3 linked regions of the Hoeflea algicola genome follow. The protein of the gene in region 1 interacts with the protein of each later gene in a pairwise test. Links are inferred from orthologs where the notes say so. Each region holds a gene or a part of one and is shown on either strand. Other genes may lie near its edges. The genes, in order: dnaQ, dnaE and dnaN.

Region 1 (6,288 bases):
CTTCCAGTTCCGGCTCATAATAGCCGGTTACGAACCCAGCACCGTCATCAATATCAATTTTTACCGGGCGGAACCATTTTTCAAAGAAGGCCCGAGCCTCGCTGGCGGGTGCTAAGCCGGATTCAGCCGCCTGCAAGCCGAGTGCAGCATCATAAGCCGGCTTGAATTCTTCGTGGGAAATGCCCAGCGAGCCGGTCTTGTAGGGACCGTTTTCGGCAACATGTCGGGCGGAACGGCAAAAGGCGGCAAGGGCTGCGGCGGGCGCATCGTCTGCCCAACCGGGCAGCGATGCGAATTCTTCCCGCCGAAGCGACACATTCATTACTGATCAGCTTCCGTCGCGATCAGACGCCAGTTCGGATCCTTCGACCGTGTGTCGCGGGAGAAGGTCCAGACATCATTGACATCGGTAACGTCAACCAGATCGCCTTCGATCACCTTGTCGTCCTTGTCGAGCGTCGCCGAAATCAGCTGGCTGATGATGCGCAGGGTGATATTGGCTTCCGTCCCCTTCATCTCGGCCTGGATGATGTTGGCCTTCTCGATGCCCACGAAATTCGACCGCACCGTCTCGCCACGAGCTTCGCGTTCATCGATGGCGGCAACAAAGCCGTCGAAGACCTCGCGCGACAACAAGCCCTTCAGCGCCTTGCGATCACCGTCGGCATAGGCCGAGACGATCATCTCGTAAGCCATGGTAGCGCCACCGACGAACTCCTGAGGCGTAAACGACGGATCGGCGGTGACCACCTCGCGCAGTCCCTCGTTGAGCTCAGTACCCGGTTCAGCATAAGCATCAACTGCGGCAAACATGTCCGGTTCGACATTTTCCCGGCCGCGGCGGGGAAGCGTAACCACTTTCGGATCGTCCATTCCGCCTTCAGTGCCTGCCTGTTCACGGCGGGCCGTCTGCTCGCGCGGCGGGCGTTCGCTGCCAGTGCGCTTGCCAAGCACCGAACGCAGCTGGATGAAAATTATCACCGCCGCCACAAAAAAGAAGAACGTCACAAAATCAAAGGAACCCATTCCCGCCTTCTTTCGGTTTCATCATCGGTAAGGATGCATATAATGCCCCCGGGCCAATCAATCAAAGGGTTGTGGCATTCTATTTCATGCGGGCGGCAATCCTGACCCGGCATCAAGCTCGGAAACCTCTCTATGCGCTTCTCCCTGATCCCGTTTTTGCTTCTCGCCATACCGCTGGCCGAGATCGCCGCCTTTGTCGTCATTGGCGGCCAGATAGGGGTTTGGGCCACACTTGGCATGGTGCTGCTGACGGCCGTGGTCGGCAGCTTTCTGCTTCGCTGGCAGGGGATCGGGCTATTCAATCGCATCAACTCGGAAATGCGTGCCAACCGGGTTCCCGGACGCGAACTGGTGCATGGCGTGATGCTGCTGGTGGCAGGCGTGCTGCTGCTGACGCCTGGTTTCGTCACTGATTCGCTGGGCTTTCTGCTGTTTGTCCCGGCTATCCGCGACGGGGTGTGGCGACTGGTCAAGAACCGGGTCGTGGTTCAGACCATGAGCAGCGGCTTCAGTTCCGGGCCGCATGGTGGGCCGCGAACACCAGACGGCGTGGTCGATCTCGACGCCGACGAATATGAGCGTCAGCCGGGCAATTCACCCGGCAATGGCGACACCGACAGGCTGTCGGACCATCGCAGGAACGGCAAGGGCGGCGCAAACGGGTTGTAAGCTTTGTGACGAAATGCTAGCCCAAGCGCGAACAATTTACCGGAAAACCGCCTTGGCGGACGAAAGAATGGGAAAAGGCCACATGGCAAAGGACACTACCGGCACAAGCGGCGCCGCCGCAGGCGAGGCAAAGGCCAACGGCGAAGCGCCGACGCTTAATGTTCTGGCACAGTATGTGAAGGACTTGTCGTTTGAAAATCCGGGCGCGCCGAAATCGCTTGGACCGCGCGAGAAGGCACCGATTATCAACATCAACGTCAACGTCAACGCCAATCCGCTGGGCGAGACCGAATTCGATGTGCTGTTGACCATGAACGCCGAAGCAAAGAGCGGCGATACGGTCGTGTTCGCTGTCGAGCTGGTTTACGGCGGCGTATTCCGGGTCGTGGGTTTCCCGCAGGAGCACATGCTGCCGCTGCTGTTCATCGAATGCCCGCGCATCCTGTTCCCGTTTGCCCGGCAGATCGTTGCCGACGCTACGCGCAATGGCGGTTTCCCGCCGCTGCTGGTCGATCCGATCGATTTTGCGCAGATGTTTCAACAGCGCATGGCCGAAGAGCAGACCAAGGCGAAGGTCGCGACTCCTCAGGTCAACTGAGCCACAGATTTTCAAATATGGAAAAGCCGCCTCCGGGCGGCTTTTTTTATGTCAAACCTGCCTGTTTCAACAATCACCCATCGCCGGGCGTTTTCAGCCAAAGTGCATTTTCGCCGATACGGGCAACCAGTCTGGAATGAGCCTCGAGGTCGACCACGGTCAGGCGCTCGGGCAGCGGGCTCGGGCGGTGGCCGATCTCGATCACCATATGCTCGGTGGTCTCGACAACATTGGCATCTTCGACATCCGACAACCCAAGGGCCGCCTGGCGACCGCCCAGCATCTCGATATAGACATCCGTCAGCAGTTCGGCGTCGAGCAGCGCGCCGTGCTTGGTCCGATGCGAATTGTCGATTCCATAACGGCGACAGAGCGCATCGAGGCTGTTGGGGCCCATCGGATGGCGTCGGCGCGCCAGCGCCAGCGTATCAACGACCCGGTCGGGATCCACTGCGGGCAGGTCGATCCGCTGAAACTCCGAATTAAGAAATCCCATGTCGAAATTGGCGTTGTGAGCGACATAACGGGCGCCATCGAAAAACGCGATGATTTTTTCTGCAACCTCGGAGAACGCCGGCTTGTCGGCCAAAAAGGCATCGGTGATGCCGTGAACGGCAAGCGCATCGGGGTGCACCTTGCGGCCGGCGGGATTGATGAAGAGATGCAGCGACCGTCCAGTCGGAAACTGGTTGTCGAGCTCGATGCAGCCGATTTCAATGATCCGGTCAGCCTTGTTGTCGAGGCCGGTGGTTTCAGTATCGAAGACGATTTCACGCATGCCGCTTGCCCTACCCCTGTTTGCTGGCGCCGAGCGCCGCAATAATGTCGGCGACCTGGCGCCGGGCCGGTTCCAGCCCCTGGCCGGTATCGATAATATGATCGGCGCGCGCGCGTTTTTCCGCATCCGGCACCTGTCGCGCCAGGACAGCCTCGAATTTTTCGACCGTCATCCCTGGCCGCGCCATGACGCGCTGGCGCTGGATATCGGCATCGCAGGTGACGACAACAACCACATCGACCCGGTTTTCGGCCCCGGTTTCGTAAAGCAGCGGAATGTCGACCAGCACCATGGCATGGCCGTCCGCCCGGGCCTGATCGACAAAGGCCTGCTCGCGGGCGCGCACCAGCGGGTGAATAATGGCTTCAAGCCTTTTAAAACCGGCCGGATCGGCAAGAAGCGTGCGCGACAACGCCTCGCGATCAACCGCACCATCAACCGTTGCTCCCGGGAAAGCGGCTTCAATAGGCTGCACTGCTTCGCCGCGGTAAAGCTCATGAACGATCTCGTCGGCGCTGATTACCGGAATACCGGCATCGCTGAACATTTCGGCGGTGGTTGATTTTCCCATGCCGATCGAACCGGTCAGGCCAATGACGATCATGCGTGCTGCTCCATGTCGGCAATTACCAATTGCCGAAGTTCGGTGGTGACTTCGGGCCTGATTCCAAACCATTTCTCAAAACCGGGCACGGCCTGATGCAACAGCATGCCGAGCCCATCGACAGTGGCAAGACCCTGAGCCGTCGCCATTTTCAGAATCGGCGTTTGCAGCGGCACATAGACGATATCGGTTACCAGCGCGCCCGATGCCATGGCTGTGAAATCGAGTTCGGGAACCGTGGTTCCGCCCATGCCCAATGAAGTGGTGTTGACGAACAGGCCGGTTCCGATGAGGAGATCCGGAAGATCCTCCATGGCATGCGCGGAAACGCGCGGGCCGAACCGTTCGGCCAATTCACGGGCACGGGATTGGGTTCGGTTGACGATCCGCACCGAACCGAAGCCGCGCGCCAGAAGCGCATGAATGATGGCCCGGCTGGCCCCGCCGGCGCCCAGAACCAGCGCCGATTGGGCCTTGTCCCAGCCGAGTGCGCTGGCATCGAGATTGGCGGCAAAACCGTGCGAATCGGTGTTGGTGGCCTTTAATTTTCCATCTTCGAGCCAGACCGTATTGACGGCACCGATCTGTCGCGCGGTTTCGTCAGTTGTATCGACCAGTTCGGCGATGGCCTGCTTATGAGGAAGGGTGACATTACCGCCGGCAATACCCGCAGCACCATCCTTCAGACGGGCCACGAACTCCGGAAGATCTTTCGGTTTAACTTCTACCGGATCATAACTACCAGCAATTCCAGCATTTGCCAGCCAGTAGCGGTGGATCAGTGGCGAACGCGAATGGCTGATGGGATCGCCGATAACAAAGGCGCGCGGTGCATTCATTGCGACATCAACCATCGATGATTGCCAATTCACGCAATTGGGCTAGTAGCGGCAGCAGCGGCAGACCGATGATGGCGAAATAATCACCTTCGATGCGCTCGAACAACTGGATACCCTCGCCTTCAAACTGGTAGGCGCCGACCGACGACAGGGCGCGGTCTCCGACATTGGCGAGATGACGACCAACAAAGCCCGGGTCGAGCTGGCGCATCGTCATTCGCGCAACGGAAACATGACGCCAGAGAGTTTCACCATCCCTTGCCAACGCCACCGCGCTGTTGAGCAAATGGGTGCGACCAGAAAGCTTGAGCAGCCGGCGCCGGGCCTGATCCATGTTTTCAGGCTTGTGGAAGATTTCACCGTCAAGCGACAGCGTCTGATCGGAACCAATGACGATGGCGCCGGGATGACGACTGGACACATCCTGCGCCTTGGCTTCAGCCAGAATTGTCGCCAGATCTTCAGCGTCCAGACCTTGCACCGTCTCTTCAACGGCGCGTTCATCAATTTGCGCCGATTCCGAAACGAAAGTCAGGCCGGCGTTCTGCAACAGTGTTTTCCTGAAAGGGCTTGCCGATGCTAGGATGAGATCGGGTGTCATGGGCACTCCTTCAATATGTCTTGCCGGGTCACCGGAACTAGTGCCACTTAGGCCGCAAGGCAAGGATTGCCGCGGCGGTTTCCTCGATCGAGCGGCGGCTGACGTCAATCACCGGCCAGTTGTGCCGTTCGCACAGCATGCGGGCATATTTGAGTTCCTCGCTGATCAGCGCGCGGTCAGTGTAGTGCTCACCATGATAGTCCGCGGTCGTGCCCAGCACCCGATTCTGACGAACATGGGCAATGCGATCGACCGAGGCGACGAGCCCGACGACAAGCGGCTTCTTGGCGGTGATCAGGCCTTCGGGAAGCGGCACACCATGAACAATCGGGATGTTGGCGGTCTTGACGCCACGGTTGGCGAGATAGATCGAGGTTGGCGTTTTCGAGGTGCGGCTGATGCCGAGAATGACAAGATCAGCCTCCTCGAAATCTGGCGGCAACTGACCGTCATCATGATCAAGCGTGAAGTTGAGCGCGTCGATCCGCTTGAAATATTCCTCGCCCATGGCGTGCTGGGCTCCAACCCGGCGCCGGGACGGGGCACCTAGATAGGACTGGAACACATTGATCACCGGTTCCAGCACAGACACACTGGGCAGGCCCATGTCGCGGCATTTGAGTTCGATGATCGAGGAAAGCTCGGCGTCGACGATGGTATAAAGCACGATGCCGGGGGCGCCATCGATGGCATCCAGCACCGCAAACAGCTGTTTGCGGGTTCTGATCAGCGGGTACACATGCTCGAGCGCCTGCGCGCCCTGGAACTGGGCGGCGGCAGCGCGGCCGGCGGCCATCAGCGTTTCGCCGGTCGAATCGGAGATGAGATGCAGATGGAAATAGTTTTTGGCCTGCTCCACAGGATTCTCCGATGGCTGTTGATAACCGGGGACAGGCTTGAGCTAAGTGAGCGGGCCCCTCGATGGCAAGGGACAAAGTGGGGTTTTATCCACAAAGGCGATTTCCGGGACAGACCCGGACGTTGTTTAGCCGGATTCGGGGACAAGCAATTAGCCATGGACATGGCGAAAATGGGCTGATCGGGTGATATCCCTGAATCTGCAGCTTTATTCACGACGGGCCCTGCCCCATATCCAACCGCGAGACATGTTCATATAAGACGGGGTTGGCTGAACAAGCTGTGGACAAGTTGTGGATAAAAGCCAATCCCCGT
Region 2 (7,460 bases), 2.8 Mb from region 1 along the record:
GGCGCGCGCCGACCCGCCGGATCTGGTGGACCCCGCCGCCGCGCGCCGGGCGGTGGCGGAAAGCGCCATCGACAAGGTCCGGCAAAAATTCGGCCGCGACATTTTGGAGACCGGTTATACCTTCGGAACCTCGCGCAAGACCAAGCAGGCCGAAGAGGATTAGCTCAGAGAGCGGCTCCAAGCAGCGAAAGCCGCCGACATTAAACCAGCTCGACGTCAAGCACACCGGGCGCCGCCTTCAGCGCGGAAGCCAATTGCGGTGTGAGCTTGTAGCGGTCCGGCAACGTAACTTCGATTTCTCGACGACCGTCATCCTTGATCATGACGAAAGACACCTGCCCTTCACCGCGCGATTTCAACTGGGTCGAGACCGAATTGAGCGGCTTTGCATCACGCATGTAAACCCTGAGTGCGGACTGGCCGCGCGCGGCCCGATCTTCGAGCGAGTCGGCCGTCTGGATGCGCAGACCGATGCCTTCGGGACGCTCCTCGGCAGTGACGGTGATGACGATCGACTTACCCGGTTCGAGCAACTCGCGGTAAAGCGCCAAGCCTTCGGAAAACAGCACTGCCTCGTACTGGCCGGAACTGTCGGAGAACGCCACAATGCCCATCTTGTTGCCGGTGCGGGTCTTGCGTTCCTGCTTGCTGGTGACAGTGCCCGCCAGCCGCCCCGCGGTGGCGCCGGCCTTGACCGAGACCGAAAAGTCGGCCCAGGTCTGCACCCGCATCTTGGCCAACAGATCATTATAGGAATCAAGTGGATGGGCTGACAGATAGAAGCCCAGCGACTGATATTCGCGGTGCAGTTTCTCTGCCGCCAGCCAGGGCATCGTTGCCGGCAGGTGGATGGTTTCAATGTTTTCGGCAGCGCCTGAGCCGAACATATCGCTCTGCCCGCTGATACGGTTTTCCTGCGCGCGCTGGGCGAAGCCGAGAATGCGGTCAAGGCCGGCGACGAGGATGGCCCGGTCATGGCCGAAACAATCGAGCGCGCCGGCGGTAATCAGGCTTTCAAGCACCCGCCGGTTGACCTGGCGCGGATCGATCCGCAGGCAGAAATCCTCCAGCGTGGCAAACGGCGCGTCGCCGCGGACTTCGACGATGTGTTCAACGGCGGCATCGCCCACACCCTTGATTGCCGCCAACGCATAATAGATCCGGTTTTCGCCGGTCTCGAAATGCCGGAAGCTGGTCTGCACCGATGGCGGCACCACCTCGATGCCAAGCCGTTTGGCGTCCTGGCGGAAATCGTTGATCTTGTCAGTGTTCGACATATCCAGCGTCATCGAGGCAGCCAGAAATTCGACCGGGTAATGGGCTTTCAGGTAGGCCGTCTGATAGGAAACAATGCCGTAGGCTGCGGCGTGAGACTTGTTGAAGCCGTAATTGGCGAATTTCGCGAGAAGATCGAAGATCAGATTGGCCTGCGGCTTGGACACATCGCGTTCGACGGCACCATCGACGAAGCGGGCGCGCTGCTTGTCCATTTCCGCCTGGATCTTCTTGCCCATGGCACGGCGCAGAAGGTCGGCTTCTCCAAGCGAGTAGCCTGCCAACACCTGGGCGATCTGCATCACCTGTTCCTGATAGACGATCACGCCCTGGGTTTCGGCCAGCAGCCCGTCGATCTTGGGATGGATCGAGGCCAGTTCCTCCTCGCCATGCTTGCGCGCATTGTAGACCGGGATGTTTTCCATCGGGCCGGGACGATAGAGCGCGACCAGCGCAATGATGTCCTCGATCCTGTCGGGGCGCATGCCAATCAGCGCCTTGCGCATGCCCGCCGATTCCACCTGGAACACGCCGACCGTCTCGCCGCGTGACAGCATCTCGTAGGTCGGCTTGTCATCAAGCGGCAAGGCTTCGAGATCGATGGTGATGTTGCGCTTGGCGATAAACCCGACTGCCGTCTTCAGCACAGTCAGGGTCTTGAGGCCGAGAAAGTCGAACTTGACCAGGCCGGCCTGCTCGACCCATTTCATGTTGAACTGGGTGACCGGCATGTCGGAACGCGGATCGCGGTACATCGGCACCAATTGCGACAGCGGCCGGTCGCCAATGACGATGCCGGCGGCGTGGGTGGAGGCGTGGCGGTACAACCCCTCGAGCTTCTGGGCGATATCGAGCAGGCGCCCGACGGCGGGTTCCTTGTCGACTTCCTCGGCGAACCGCGGCTCTTCCTCTATTGCCTTGCCCAACGGCGTCGGGTTGGCGGGATTGTTGGGCACCAGCTTGCAGATCCGGTCGACCAGACCATAGGGCATTTCCAGCACCCGGCCGACATCGCGCAACGCCGCGCGCGCCTGAAGGCTTCCGAACGTGATGATCTGCCCAACCTGCTCTCGGCCATATTTCTTCTGCACATAGCGGATCACCTCTTCGCGGCGATCCTGGCAGAAGTCGATGTCAAAGTCGGGCATCGACACACGGGCGGGGTTGAGAAAACGTTCGAACAGCAGCGAAAAACGCAGTGGATCGACATCGGTGATAGTCAGCGCGTAGGCGACCAATGAGCCCGCACCGGAACCACGACCGGGTCCCACCGGAATGCCCTGATCCTTGGCCCATTTGATGAAGTCGGCCACGATCAGGAAGTAGCCGGGAAACTTCATGTTCTCGATGATGTCGAGCTCGATCTGCAACCGTTCGCGATAATCCTCGATGGTGTAGCCATCGGCCATCCCGACCCGCGTCAGACGCCGTTCCAGCCCCTCGATCGACTGCCGCCGCAGTTCTGCTGCTTCTGCGGCAAGCGCAGCTTCGGGGTTCCCATGATCGGCACCGGTGAAATGCGGTAGAATCGGCGCACGGGTCTCGACAATCGCCGCACAGCGGCGGGCGATTTCCACCGTGTTGGCCAGCGCTTCGGGGGCATCGGAAAAGATCGCCATCATTTCAGCGCGGGATTTCAGGCAGTGGTCGACACTCAGGCGCGGCCGACGGTCGTCCGACATGACGGCGTTGTGGGCGACCGCCATCAGCGCGTCATGGGCCTCAAAATCGTCCGGTCCGGGAAAAAATGCCTCGTTGGTGGCAACCAGCGGCACCTCGCATTGATACGCAAGCGCGATCATCGTCGCCTCAAGTCCGCGATCATAGCCTTTCTGGCGCTGCAATTCGAGGTAAAGCCGATCGCCAAAAAGCGCCTTGAGGCGTTCAAGCCTGTCCCTGGCCTTGTCGGGATGCCCCTCGCGCATCGCCTGGTTGACCGGCCCGCCATCGGCGCCGGTGAGCGCGATCAGGCCTTCGGCGCCCTCTTCCAGCCAGGAAATGGTGATATGCGGGCGCTCAACGCTGTCGCCTTCGAGATAGGCGCGGCTGACCAGCGCCACCAGACGGTCGTAGCCGGCAGCGGTGGCGGCGTAGAGGACAATCGCAGGTGATTTTTGCAGGTGGTCGCGGTGAGACCGGCGATCACCCTGCTGGCCGTCCTCCATATCGATGTCGAGTTGACACCCGATCAGCGGCTGGATTCCGGCTTCCATGGCCTTAACCGAAAATTCAAGCGCGCCAAACAAATTGTTGGTGTCGGTAATTGCCAGTGCCGGCTGCTGATCGGCAACGGCGCGTTTGATCAGCGTCTTGATCGGCAATGCGCCTTCAAGCAGCGAATAGGCCGAGTGCACCCGCAAATGCACGAAGCCCGGCCAAGTGCCGGTCTCGCCGAGCTCAACATCATCGGCCCCATGGCGCGTCGATTTGGCCCCCGCGGCCAGATTGGCGAGCATTTTCGCCGCCTTGTTTTCCCGTGCCATGGATATCCCCTGCTGAACGGCCGCGGCATCTGCACCTTTTTGGGCGCACCACAGACTCAAGCAGCAATTGTGAGGACCCGGACTCGAAAGTCCAGAGCAGGAGCAAGCAAAACCGGCGCTTCACACAGGCACGGGCACGCGTACCTCAAAACGGAAACAGAGAACCCGCGTGGGATAATTGGCCATGCGGGACCCGGATCACCTCAAGTACGCCCGCAGGCGCCAGCTTGAGTGACCGGGTTGGCACCAACAATGGCGGCCTAAAACGCCATTACAACGACGGCAAAACTTGCAACAAACAGAGACATGGAAACGAAGGCGGCGAGATCGCGGGCAAATGCAGTCATGATCAACTCCTGTGTATTCGCTTTATGTTTCTATCTTGTTCTATATCTGTTCCGCTGTCAAGCACCGCACGAATGCCGTCACCGCGAAGAGCCCGCAGCGGAAAGCCGCCCGCGGACCGGGTCTGCACGAAAAAGCCCGGAGGATTTCTCCCCCGGGCTTTTCATTCAATCAATCGAATGGATGCGGCTTAGTTGCACGCGTCCTTGAGGCCCTTGCCGGCCGAGAATTTCGGCACGTTGCGAGCCGGAATATCGACTTCCTTGCCGGTCTGCGGGTTGCGGCCCTTGGAGGCTTCGCGGCGCGACACGGTGAAGTTGCCAAAGCCGATCAGGCGGACGTCGCCGCCATTCTTGAGCTCACCGGTGATGGTTTCGAAAACCGCCTCGACTGCCGATGTTGCGTCACCCTTGCTGATGCCCGACTTCTCGGCAACTGAGGCCACGAGTTCGTTCTTGTTCATTTTCCGTCCCTTTCTGGCGTAATGTCGACTCAATGTGTTCGATGGCGTGATCCTACGCATCTCGCGGTATCGCGCAACAAAACTCCTTGCAAACGAACGGTTTTCAGCGGTTTTCACAGGGCTTCACACAGAAAACTGACTGAACGCCCCGTGCCTGACCGCCCAGTTGCCCGGTTTGGCTGTATTGCAACGACTCCAGTGTTCGCTACCGGCGGTGGGAGCCTACCCAAATTGCATTGCAATCCTCCGGGGCCATTACCAGCAGACAATTACCGCCGGACGGCTCTCGCCGGTCAGGCAGCGGCAAACGCAAAAGCGCCGCGCATTGAAGCCAACGCGCGGCGCTTTCATGGTTCAAGATGAGGCAAGCAGGATGACGCTTGAATCAACCGATCCGGGCGCCACCACCATCAATGGGCGATTGCAGTGCCGCTCTCATCAACGGTCTCAGCGACAATCGGCGCTTCAGGCTTGGCGTCAGGATCCCAGGTGATCGCCTCGGGCATGCGCACAAGCGCGTGGCGCAGCACGTCACCCATCTTGGCGACCGGGATGATCTCCAGGCCGTTTTTCACATTGTCCGGGATCTCGGGCAGATCCTTGGCATTGTCCTCGGGAATCATCACCGTCTTGATGCCGCCCCGCAGGGCTGCCAGCAGTTTTTCCTTGAGGCCGCCAATCGGCAGAATTCGTCCACGCAGTGTGATTTCGCCGGTCATGGCGACATCACGGCGTACCGGAATCTTGGTCATGATCGACACAATAGCAGTTGCCATTCCCACACCGGCCGAGGGACCGTCCTTCGGGGTAGCCCCTTCGGGTACGTGGACGTGGATATCGCGCTTGTCGAACAATGGCGGCTCAATGCCGAAATCAACCGCACGCGAGCGGACATAGGAGGCCGCCGCCGAAATCGATTCCTTCATCACGTCGCGCAGATTGCCGGTGACGGTCATCTTGCCTTTGCCCGGCATCATCACGCCTTCGATGGTCAACAACTCGCCGCCCACTTCGGTCCAGGCCAGCCCGGTAACCACGCCAACCTGATCGTCGGTCTCGGCTTCGCCATAGCGGAACCGCGGCACCCCGAGATAGTCGGCAAGATTGTCCTCGGTGATCTTGACCGACTTGACGCCGGTTCTCAGAATCTCTGTGACCGCCTTGCGCGACAGCTTCATCAATTCGCGTTCGAAATTACGTACGCCTGCTTCCCGCGTATAGGTGCGGACAATCTGCAGCAGCGCGCCGTCGGTGATTTCGAATTCTTCCGGACGCAGCGCGTGATCGCGCACTGCCTTGGACAGAAGATGCCGGCGGGCGATCTGCTGCTTCTCATCCTCGGTGTACCCGGCGATGCGGATGATCTCCATCCGGTCCATCAACGGTGCCGGGATGTTGAGCGTATTGGCCGTGGTGATGAACATCACGTTGGACAAATCGTACTCAACTTCGAGATAGTGATCCATGAAGGTCGAGTTCTGTTCCGGATCAAGCACCTCAAGCAGCGCAGAAGACGGGTCGCCACGGAAATCCTGACCCATCTTGTCGATCTCGTCGAGCAGGAACAACGGGTTGGTTTTCTTCGCCTTCTTCATCGACTGGACGACCTTGCCGGGCATCGAACCGATATAAGTGCGGCGGTGACCGCGAATTTCGGCCTCGTCACGCACACCGCCAAGCGCCATGCGGACGTATTCGCGGCCGGTTGCCTTGGCGATCGACTTGGCGAGGGAGGTTTTGCCGACGCCGGGAGGTCCGACGAGGCAGAGGATCGGCCCCTTGAGCTTGGATGAGCGCGCCTGCACGGCGAGATACTCGATGATCCGCTCCTTGACCTTCTCAAGGCCATAGTGATCCTCCTCGAGCGCCTTTTCGGCGGCAGCAAGATCGATCTTGACCCGAGATTTTTTGCCCCAGGGCAAACCCAGCAACCAATCGAGATAGTTCCGCACCACCGTGGCTTCTGCCGACATCGGGCTCATCTGCTTGAGTTTCTTGAACTCGGCATCGGCCTTTTCGCGGGCTTCCTTGGACAGCTTGGTCTTGGCGATCCGCTGTTCGATCTCGGTCATCTCGTCGCGGCCGTCCTCGCCGTCGCCGAGTTCCTTCTGGATCGCCTTCATCTGTTCGTTGAGATAATACTCGCGCTGGGTCTTCTCCATCTGCCGCTTGACGCGGGAGCGGATGCGCTTTTCCACCTGCAGAACAGAAATCTCGCCTTCCATGAAGCCGAGCGCCTTTTCCAGCCGGCCCTTGACCGAAACCGTCGAGAGCATGTCCTGCTTTTCGGTGATCTTGATCGACAGATGCGAAGCCACCGTGTCAGCGAGCTTGGAGTAATCGTCAATCTGGCTTGCTGCGCCCACAACTTCGGGCGAGATCTTCTTGTTCAGCTTGACGTAATTTTCGAACTCGGAGACCACGGAGCGCGACAGTGCCTCGATTTCCACCGGGTCTTCATCGGGCTCGGCAAGCTCGACGGCATGGGCCTCGTAATAGTCGACCCGATCAGTGTAATTGACGATCTCGGCGCGGGCGCGGCCTTCGACCAGAACCTTTACAGTCCCGTCGGGCAATTTGAGCAACTGCAGCACATTGGCGATGGTGCCGATCTGATAGATCCCTGCGGGATCCGGATCATCATCACCGGCATTGATCTGGGTGGCCAGCATGATCTGCTTGTCCGATCCCATCACTTCCTCAAGCGCCAGGATCGATTTCTCGCGACCGACGAACAATGGTACGATCATATGCGGAAATACAACGATGTCGCGCAGCGGAAGAACGGGATAGACCCCGGCATCTTCCGGCGTCTGTGAGGGGCTCACGATTTTGTCCGGCATGTCATTTCCTTTCATGACCCTTTTGTCAGGGCCGATTGGCAACGCAGGACG
Region 3 (6,215 bases), 490 kb from region 1 along the record:
GCCTTCTGCTCACCCGTCGACGAGAGCGCTGCCGGCATCGCCTTGGCCCGGTGTTCGACCACCAGGTCCATCCGGTGCGGGCCTGACAAGGTTCGTCCGGCGGCCGCGTCACGGTTGCGCCCGGTTTTTAGCTGTTCAAGGAACATTGCTTCCATGTCGCTGGCCGATTGCAGCGCCCTGTCCTCCAGAAACCCTTCCAGCCGGACTGCGGCGGCGGGAAACGCGCTGTGCGCGGCGTTGCTTTCGATCAGGTTCGACAACAGGCTCACCACCTCGCGCCGTGCCATCGCCATCGCCACACCGAGCTCGGCCATCTGCGTCTCCACCCCGTCAAGCCAGGTCGGATCGCTCCGGCCCTCCGACAACAGCCGGTTGCGGCCGCGCATGGCGCGTTCGTAATTGAGCGCCCGGCTGCCATGGGTCGGGTCCACCGACAGCACCAGCCGGTCCAGGAACCGTCGCCGGTCGCCCGCAGCCCCGGTGAATAGGCCGTCCATCGCCGGTGTCAGCCACAACAGCCGCAAATGTTCGAGCAATTCGTCGGTCGCACGCGCCGGCGCACCGTTGAGCCGCACCTTGCGGGAGCTGGAATCCTCGCCGCCCTCCACCCCGGTACCGATGTCGACCGGCCCGGCCATGCCCTCGAGGCCCGCAAAAACACTGAACCCGGCGCCAGGCGCCGACCCGGCCATGATCATGTCGCCATAGGCGGCGCGGCGCAGGCCCCGGCCTGGGGTCAGCAGCGACACGGCTTCCATCAGGTTGGTCTTGCCCGCACCATTATCGCCCACGAGCACCACATGGCGGGCGTCAAGCGTCAGCGACAGGCTCGAATAATTGCGAAAGCCGCTGAGCTTCAGTCGCTCGATGTGCACTTTCGGGGCCATGCCTGTCTCCGCTCAGCCGCGCCGCGGCAGCCGGCCGGTTCCCGAATTGGAGGGCAAGGGCGCTACACGCGCATCGGCATCAGCACATACAATGCGTCGTCGCCGGCGGTGTCGCGCACCAGTGTCGGTGAGCCCGGATCGGCAAGCATGAACACCGCGTCGGTGCCTGACAGCTGATTGGTGATGTCGAGCAGGTATTTGGCGTTGAAACCGATTTCCAACGGATCGCGATCATAGCCCACAGCCAGTTCTTCCGTTGCGCTACCCGAATCGGGGTTGTTGACGGTCAGCGTCAATTGCCCGTCGGCAATCGCCAGCTTGACCGCGCGCCCGCGCTCCGAGGAGATCGTCGACACCCGGTCGACAGCCTGCGCAAAACTCTGGCAATCGACCGTCAATTCCTTGTCGTTGCCGGTCGGGATCACCCGCTGGTAATCGGGGAAGGTGCCGTCGATCAGTTTCGAGGTCAGCACCACCGAGCCGATGGTAAAGCGGATCTTGGCGTCGGATACCTCGACCGTCACCGTCAAGTCGGGATTGTCGACCAGCTTCTGGAGTTCGCCGACAGTCTTGCGCGGAATGATGATGCCGGGCATGCCTTCCGAGCCCGCGGGCGCGTCGACATCGGCGCGCGCCAGCCGGTGCCCGTCGGTAGCAACCGTACGCAGCTTCAGCGCTCCGTCATTTTCGATCGTGTGAATATAGATGCCGTTGAGGTAGTAGCGCGTTTCTTCTGTCGAAATCGCGAACTGGGTGCGGTCGATCAGCATCTTCAGCTGCGTCGCCGGCAGCCGGAAAGTGTGGCTGAAAGCGCCGGCGGTAAGATCGGGGAAATCCGATTCCGGCAGGCACTGCAGCGAAAATTTCGAGCGACCCGAGGCCACCGTCATCGAGGCATCGTCCGGATTGGTTGCCAGCAGCACTTCCGAACCGTCCGACAGCTTGCGAACGATGTCGTATAGCAGGTGTGCCGGCACCGTGGTTGAACCCGCCTGTTCGACCATCGCCGACGTCGCCTCGGTGATTTCCAGATCTAGGTCGGTGGCTTTCATGTCCAGCGTCGCGCCCTCGGCCTTGAGCAGCACATTCGACAGGATCGGAATGGTGTTGCGACGCTCGACCACGCGGTGAACGTGGTTCAGCGATTTCAGAAGGTTGGAACGCTCGAGTGTGACACGCATGATCTGGTTACCGCTTGGCTTGGGGCCAGCGCTGGCGGCGCGGGCCGGTCAATTCTGTCTTGTCAGGCTTATGCCTAGGATCAGGCACAGTGAATCGACGCGACGCGCGTCCGGCCTGGGCCGGCAAAATGGCAGATTATGCCCCTGTCATGCAACAAAAACCGGCCCGGGTCATGCCACCCGGGCCGGGATTCTGGGGATAAGGAGCTTGCGCCCCTGTCTATTCGATGATCAGCCGCTTCAGCAGCTCGATCTCATGGCCCAACTTGGTATCGCCATTGATCAGTTCCTCGATCTTGCGCACCGCATGCAGCACCGTGGTGTGGTCGCGACCGCCGAACCGACGACCGATTTCCGGAAACGAGCGCGGCGTCATCGTCTTGGCCAGGTACATGGCAATCTGCCGCGGCTTGACGATAACCCGGGTGCGTCGGTCCGACACCAGTTCCTGTCGTGTGACGTTGTAATGGCGCGAAACCACCCGCTGGATGTCCTCGATACGCACCCGCTTCGGCTCGCCCGCATTGACCAGGTGGCCCAGCAACTGGTCCACCCGCTCGATCGACAGGTTGGGCTCGAAGCTGAGCCGGAACAGGAGCTGGTTGAACGCCCCCTCAAGCTCCCGCCCGCTTGAGGTGATGTTCTGGGCGACATGGGCGAGGATCTCCTCGCTGATGTCGAGTGTGGCATCCTCAGCCTGCGCCGCGGCAAGCCGTTGGCGCAGCATTTCCAGTCGCATCTCGTAGGCAGGCGCCTCGATCTCGATCGCCACGCCGCCCTGCAGCCGCGAGCGAACCCGCGGATCAAGCGATTCCAGCTCCCATGGCGCCCGGTCCGCAGCCACCACCACCTGGCGGGCTGAATCGAGCAGCATGTTGAGCAGATGGCAGAATTCATGCTGGATCGACTTGCCCTGCAGGAACTGCATGTCGTCGATCACCAACAGGTCGATATTGCGCAGTGATTCCTTGAATGACAGCGCGTCATTGTCGCGGATCGCGGTGGCGAAACGCCACATGAAATATTCCGCAGTCAGATACACCACCCGTGGATTGCGGGCATGGCTGCTTGCCGCAGCGGCAACCGCCTGCAGAAGATGGGTCTTGCCCAGTCCGACATTGGAATGGATGAACAGCGGGTTGAACCGCACCGCGCCGGTGCCGGCCTCGGCAATCGTCTTGGCCGCTGCCAGCGCCACCCGGTTGGATGAGCCCTCGACATAGCTGTCGAATGTGCAGCGCGGATCGAGCGGCGAGCCGATCACCGCATTGGCCGCATGCTGACCCTTCGATTGCGCTGAAAAATGGGCGTTCACGCTCTTGAACGAAACCGCTTGTTCCTTGCGGGCTGCCGCCGGAGCCGCCTCGACCTGAACCCGGGTGGTTACTGCCGGTGCATCGCTGCCACGGTGGGCGCGGGTCGCTGACCGGACCACGATTTCCACCTTAAGGATGCCCGGATCCTCTTCCTGGAACAGGGCGCTGATCTGGTCGAGATACTTGTTGTTGATCCAGGATTTCAGGAATGCAGTCGGTACCGACAGCCTCACCACGCTCTTGGAAGCTGACTGAAGTTTCAGTCGACCGAACCAGCTGGTAAAAACCTCAGGTCCGACCTGTGCCTTCAACCGCGCCGTCACCCGGTCGAATGCCTCGTTGCTCTTGTTCATGTCCGCCCCTTCTTTCGCCGTCGGGCAAACATCGCCGCCAAGCGGTTGGGCACTGTTCTTGTTGTCGCCCCATTGTGCCGCTTTTTGCGTCGTCATCATGTGTGCTTGCATCGCCGCCGTAACCCCTGTTGCCGCATCAAGACCGGAATCATTCCGGCCCCCTGTATGAAGCGAGACTTGCCCGCTTCCTTCCGTCTCGTTCGCTGCGGTTGTCCCCCGCCTGGCGATCTCCTTCGTTTTGGTCCCGCGGCGGCCTCGTAACGCCAATCAGGACATGTCTTCTTCGTTCTGACGAAACTGGGGTTTCGCCAGTCAAAGCTCCCCGCACGGCCACAAGCCGATACAACCGGAAGTTTTTTTGGGTTGGCCCGATAAGAGAACCGGGCACCAAGGGACGGGGTGGAAAGTCAACTGCTAATGATGCAGCATCGCATCCTGGAACCGCCGGGTTCCGCGCCCCTTGTTGATTGCATTTAGGCAGGATGAGACGGGCAGATCAAGCAGCTTATTTACGAATAATTCACACATTGGGGCTTGACTCGAAAAGGTCAAAAAAAGGCCGCCGAGGGCCTCCAGGAACAGGCGATTGGATTCATTGCCTTTTCGCGGCTTTGTGGTTTTTCAGACCGGTCAGGAATCGGTGAATAGCTAAATCTTGGACTTGACAGGAGTCTCGCTGATTCTTTTTCCAGTCTGCGAGCGAGATTCTAGTACCTCTCGTAACATACTGAAAAACAACGATAATCGATGCGAACGTGACGGAACCGTGACGATGCCCAATTGGCGGTTTGCGGTCAGGTGCGCAAGTCCTTGTCGACAAAAACAAAAAAGCCCGGACGGTCCGGGCTTTTAGTCGACTAACGATTTATCTGGCTGGATTAGGCAGAAATTGCCTTCACCCGGCTGGCCAGTCGGGAAACCTTGCGTGATGCCGTATTGGCGTGAAATACGCCCTTGCCGGCGGCGCGCATCAGCTCGGGCTGTGCTGCCTTCAGAGCTTCTGCAGCGGCGGTCTTGTCGCCGGCGCTGATGGCTTCCTCAACGGTGCGAAGGAAACCGCGAACCCGTGAGCGCCGCGCCTTGTTGGTGTCAGTGCGGCGGGCAATCTTGCGGGTCGCCTTTTTCGCCGAAGTTGTATTGGCCATGAATGCCTCTCAGTTGTCACTAGCGTCAGTCCGCCCGAAAAGCGCCCCTTGCAGGGCTTGTCGCTTTAAAGTCCGGAATGCGAAAAAACCACGGCAACCTCGAAAGCTGCCATTCGATGGCGGGCCTATACCGGTAATCGCGGTCTTCGTCAACGCGAAAATGGCTCAGACCTGCCTGTGTCGCGCCGGAAAGCGATAGGCTTCCCGGCGCTGGTGGCTCAGCGATGCTTGAACTGAGCCTTGCGCTTGTCGATGAAGGCGCCCATGCCTTCCTTCTGGTCTTCCGTTGCAAACAGCGAATGAAACAGCCGCCGTTCAAACCGCAGGCCCTCGGCAAGTGTCACCTCGTCAGCCCGGTTGACCGATTCCTTGACCATCATGGCCACCGGCAGCGAGAAGCCGGCGATCTTTTCTGCAGCCTTCATTGCCGTGGCCAGCAATTCGTCGGCCGGCACCACGCGCGCCACCAGGCCGGAGCGCTCAGCTTCCTCGGCGTCCATCATCCGTCCGGTCAGGCACAGATCCATGGCCTTGGCCTTGCCCACCGCGCGGGTAAGCCGCTGGGTGCCGCCCATGCCGGGGATAATGCCCAGGGTGATTTCCGGCTGGCCGAACTTGGCGGTGTCGGCGGCGATAATGAAATCGCACATCATGGCGAGCTCGCAGCCACCGCCCAGCGCATAGCCGGCCACTGCGGCAATCAGCGGCTTGCGAGTATTGGAGACGGCACTCCATCCCTCGAACAGGTCCTCGAGATAGGCGCTGACATAATCCTTGGGCTGCATTTCCTTGATGTCGGCGCCGGCGGCAAAAGCCTTTTCCGAGCCGGTCAGCACGATCGCACCGATTTTGTCGTCGGCGCTGAAATGGGCGAGCGTCTCGCGCAGTTCGCCCAGTAGCTCGGAATTGAGCGCATTGAGCGCGTCGGGCCGGTTGAGGGTGACGATGGCCACCCGGCCACGTGTTTCTGTCTTCAGTGTCTTGAGCGCCATCGCGTCTCTCCTTTTCCACCCGATTGCGGGATCAGTGCTTCTGGCAGCGCGGGCACAGGAATGTCGAGCGGCCACCTTGCACGATCCGGCGGACCGTATCGCCACAGCCGGGCCGGGGGCAAGCCTTTCCCTCACGGTCGTAGACTGAAAATCCGTGCTGGAAGTAGCCCATCGTTCCGTCAGTCTGGATGTGGTCGCGCAGCGAAGAGCCACCCGCCGCGATCGCCTCGCTGATCACCGTGCGGATGTCCGCCGTCAGCCGTTCCAGATCCTTGCGCGGACGGCCGCTCGCGGTCACCAGTCGTCCCGCGGGCTTGACCGGCGAAAGCCCGGCGCGCCAA

Evidence for each region.
Region 2: the proteins of dnaQ (region 1) and dnaE interact in binary tests that used the Escherichia coli proteins (3 or more experiments, as listed by UniProt). The link is inferred for Hoeflea algicola from one-to-one orthologs.
Region 3: the proteins of dnaQ (region 1) and dnaN interact in binary tests that used the Escherichia coli proteins (3 or more experiments, as listed by UniProt). The link is inferred for Hoeflea algicola from one-to-one orthologs.

The regions. Positions count from the first base shown.
Region 1 is NZ_JAOVZR010000001.1:3,141,818-3,148,105, reverse strand. Bases 1,220-4,124 are described here. They hold dnaQ (DNA polymerase III subunit epsilon), read right to left. Parts: upstream 3,072-4,124; coding sequence 2,367-3,071; downstream 1,220-2,366. Other genes in these bases: OEG84_RS15430 (shikimate dehydrogenase), read right to left, coding at 3,672-4,124; coaE (dephospho-CoA kinase), read right to left, coding at 3,082-3,675; secB (protein-export chaperone SecB), read left to right, coding at 1,778-2,293; OEG84_RS15450 (FxsA family protein), read left to right, coding at 1,220-1,695. Also shown: mltA (murein transglycosylase A), read right to left, coding at 1-322; OEG84_RS15455 (Tim44/TimA family putative adaptor protein), read right to left, coding at 322-1,026; more of OEG84_RS15450, read left to right, coding at 1,159-1,219; more of OEG84_RS15430, read right to left, coding at 4,125-4,529; OEG84_RS15425 (Maf-like protein), read right to left, coding at 4,522-5,115; OEG84_RS15420 (pyruvate, water dikinase regulatory protein), read right to left, coding at 5,153-5,974. UniProt on the Escherichia coli protein: DNA polymerase III is a complex, multichain enzyme responsible for most of the replicative synthesis in bacteria. The epsilon subunit contain the editing function and is a proofreading 3'-5' exonuclease.
Region 2 is NZ_JAOVZR010000001.1:384,449-391,908, reverse strand. Bases 1-4,077 are described here. They hold dnaE (DNA polymerase III subunit alpha), read right to left. Parts: upstream 3,759-4,077; coding sequence 201-3,758; downstream 1-200. Other genes in these bases: OEG84_RS01980 (DNA polymerase IV), read left to right, coding at 1-163. Outside these bases: DNA-binding protein HupB, read right to left, coding at 4,294-4,566; lon (endopeptidase La), read right to left, coding at 4,977-7,409. UniProt on the Escherichia coli protein: DNA polymerase III is a complex, multichain enzyme responsible for most of the replicative synthesis in bacteria. This DNA polymerase also exhibits 3' to 5' exonuclease activity. The alpha chain is the DNA polymerase catalytic subunit.
Region 3 is NZ_JAOVZR010000001.1:3,631,419-3,637,633, forward strand. The notes cover bases 10-2,841. They hold dnaN (DNA polymerase III subunit beta), read right to left. Parts: upstream 2,069-2,841; coding sequence 950-2,068; downstream 10-949. Other genes in these bases: recF (DNA replication/repair protein RecF), read right to left, coding at 10-887; dnaA (chromosomal replication initiator protein DnaA), read right to left, coding at 2,289-2,841. Also shown: more of recF, read right to left, coding at 1-9; more of dnaA, read right to left, coding at 2,842-3,836; rpsT (30S ribosomal protein S20), read right to left, coding at 4,616-4,882; OEG84_RS17715 (enoyl-CoA hydratase), read right to left, coding at 5,101-5,874; mutM (bifunctional DNA-formamidopyrimidine glycosylase/DNA-(apurinic or apyrimidinic site) lyase), read right to left, coding at 5,906-6,215. UniProt on the Escherichia coli protein: Confers DNA tethering and processivity to DNA polymerases and other proteins. Acts as a clamp, forming a ring around DNA (a reaction catalyzed by the clamp-loading complex) which diffuses in an ATP-independent manner freely and bidirectionally along dsDNA.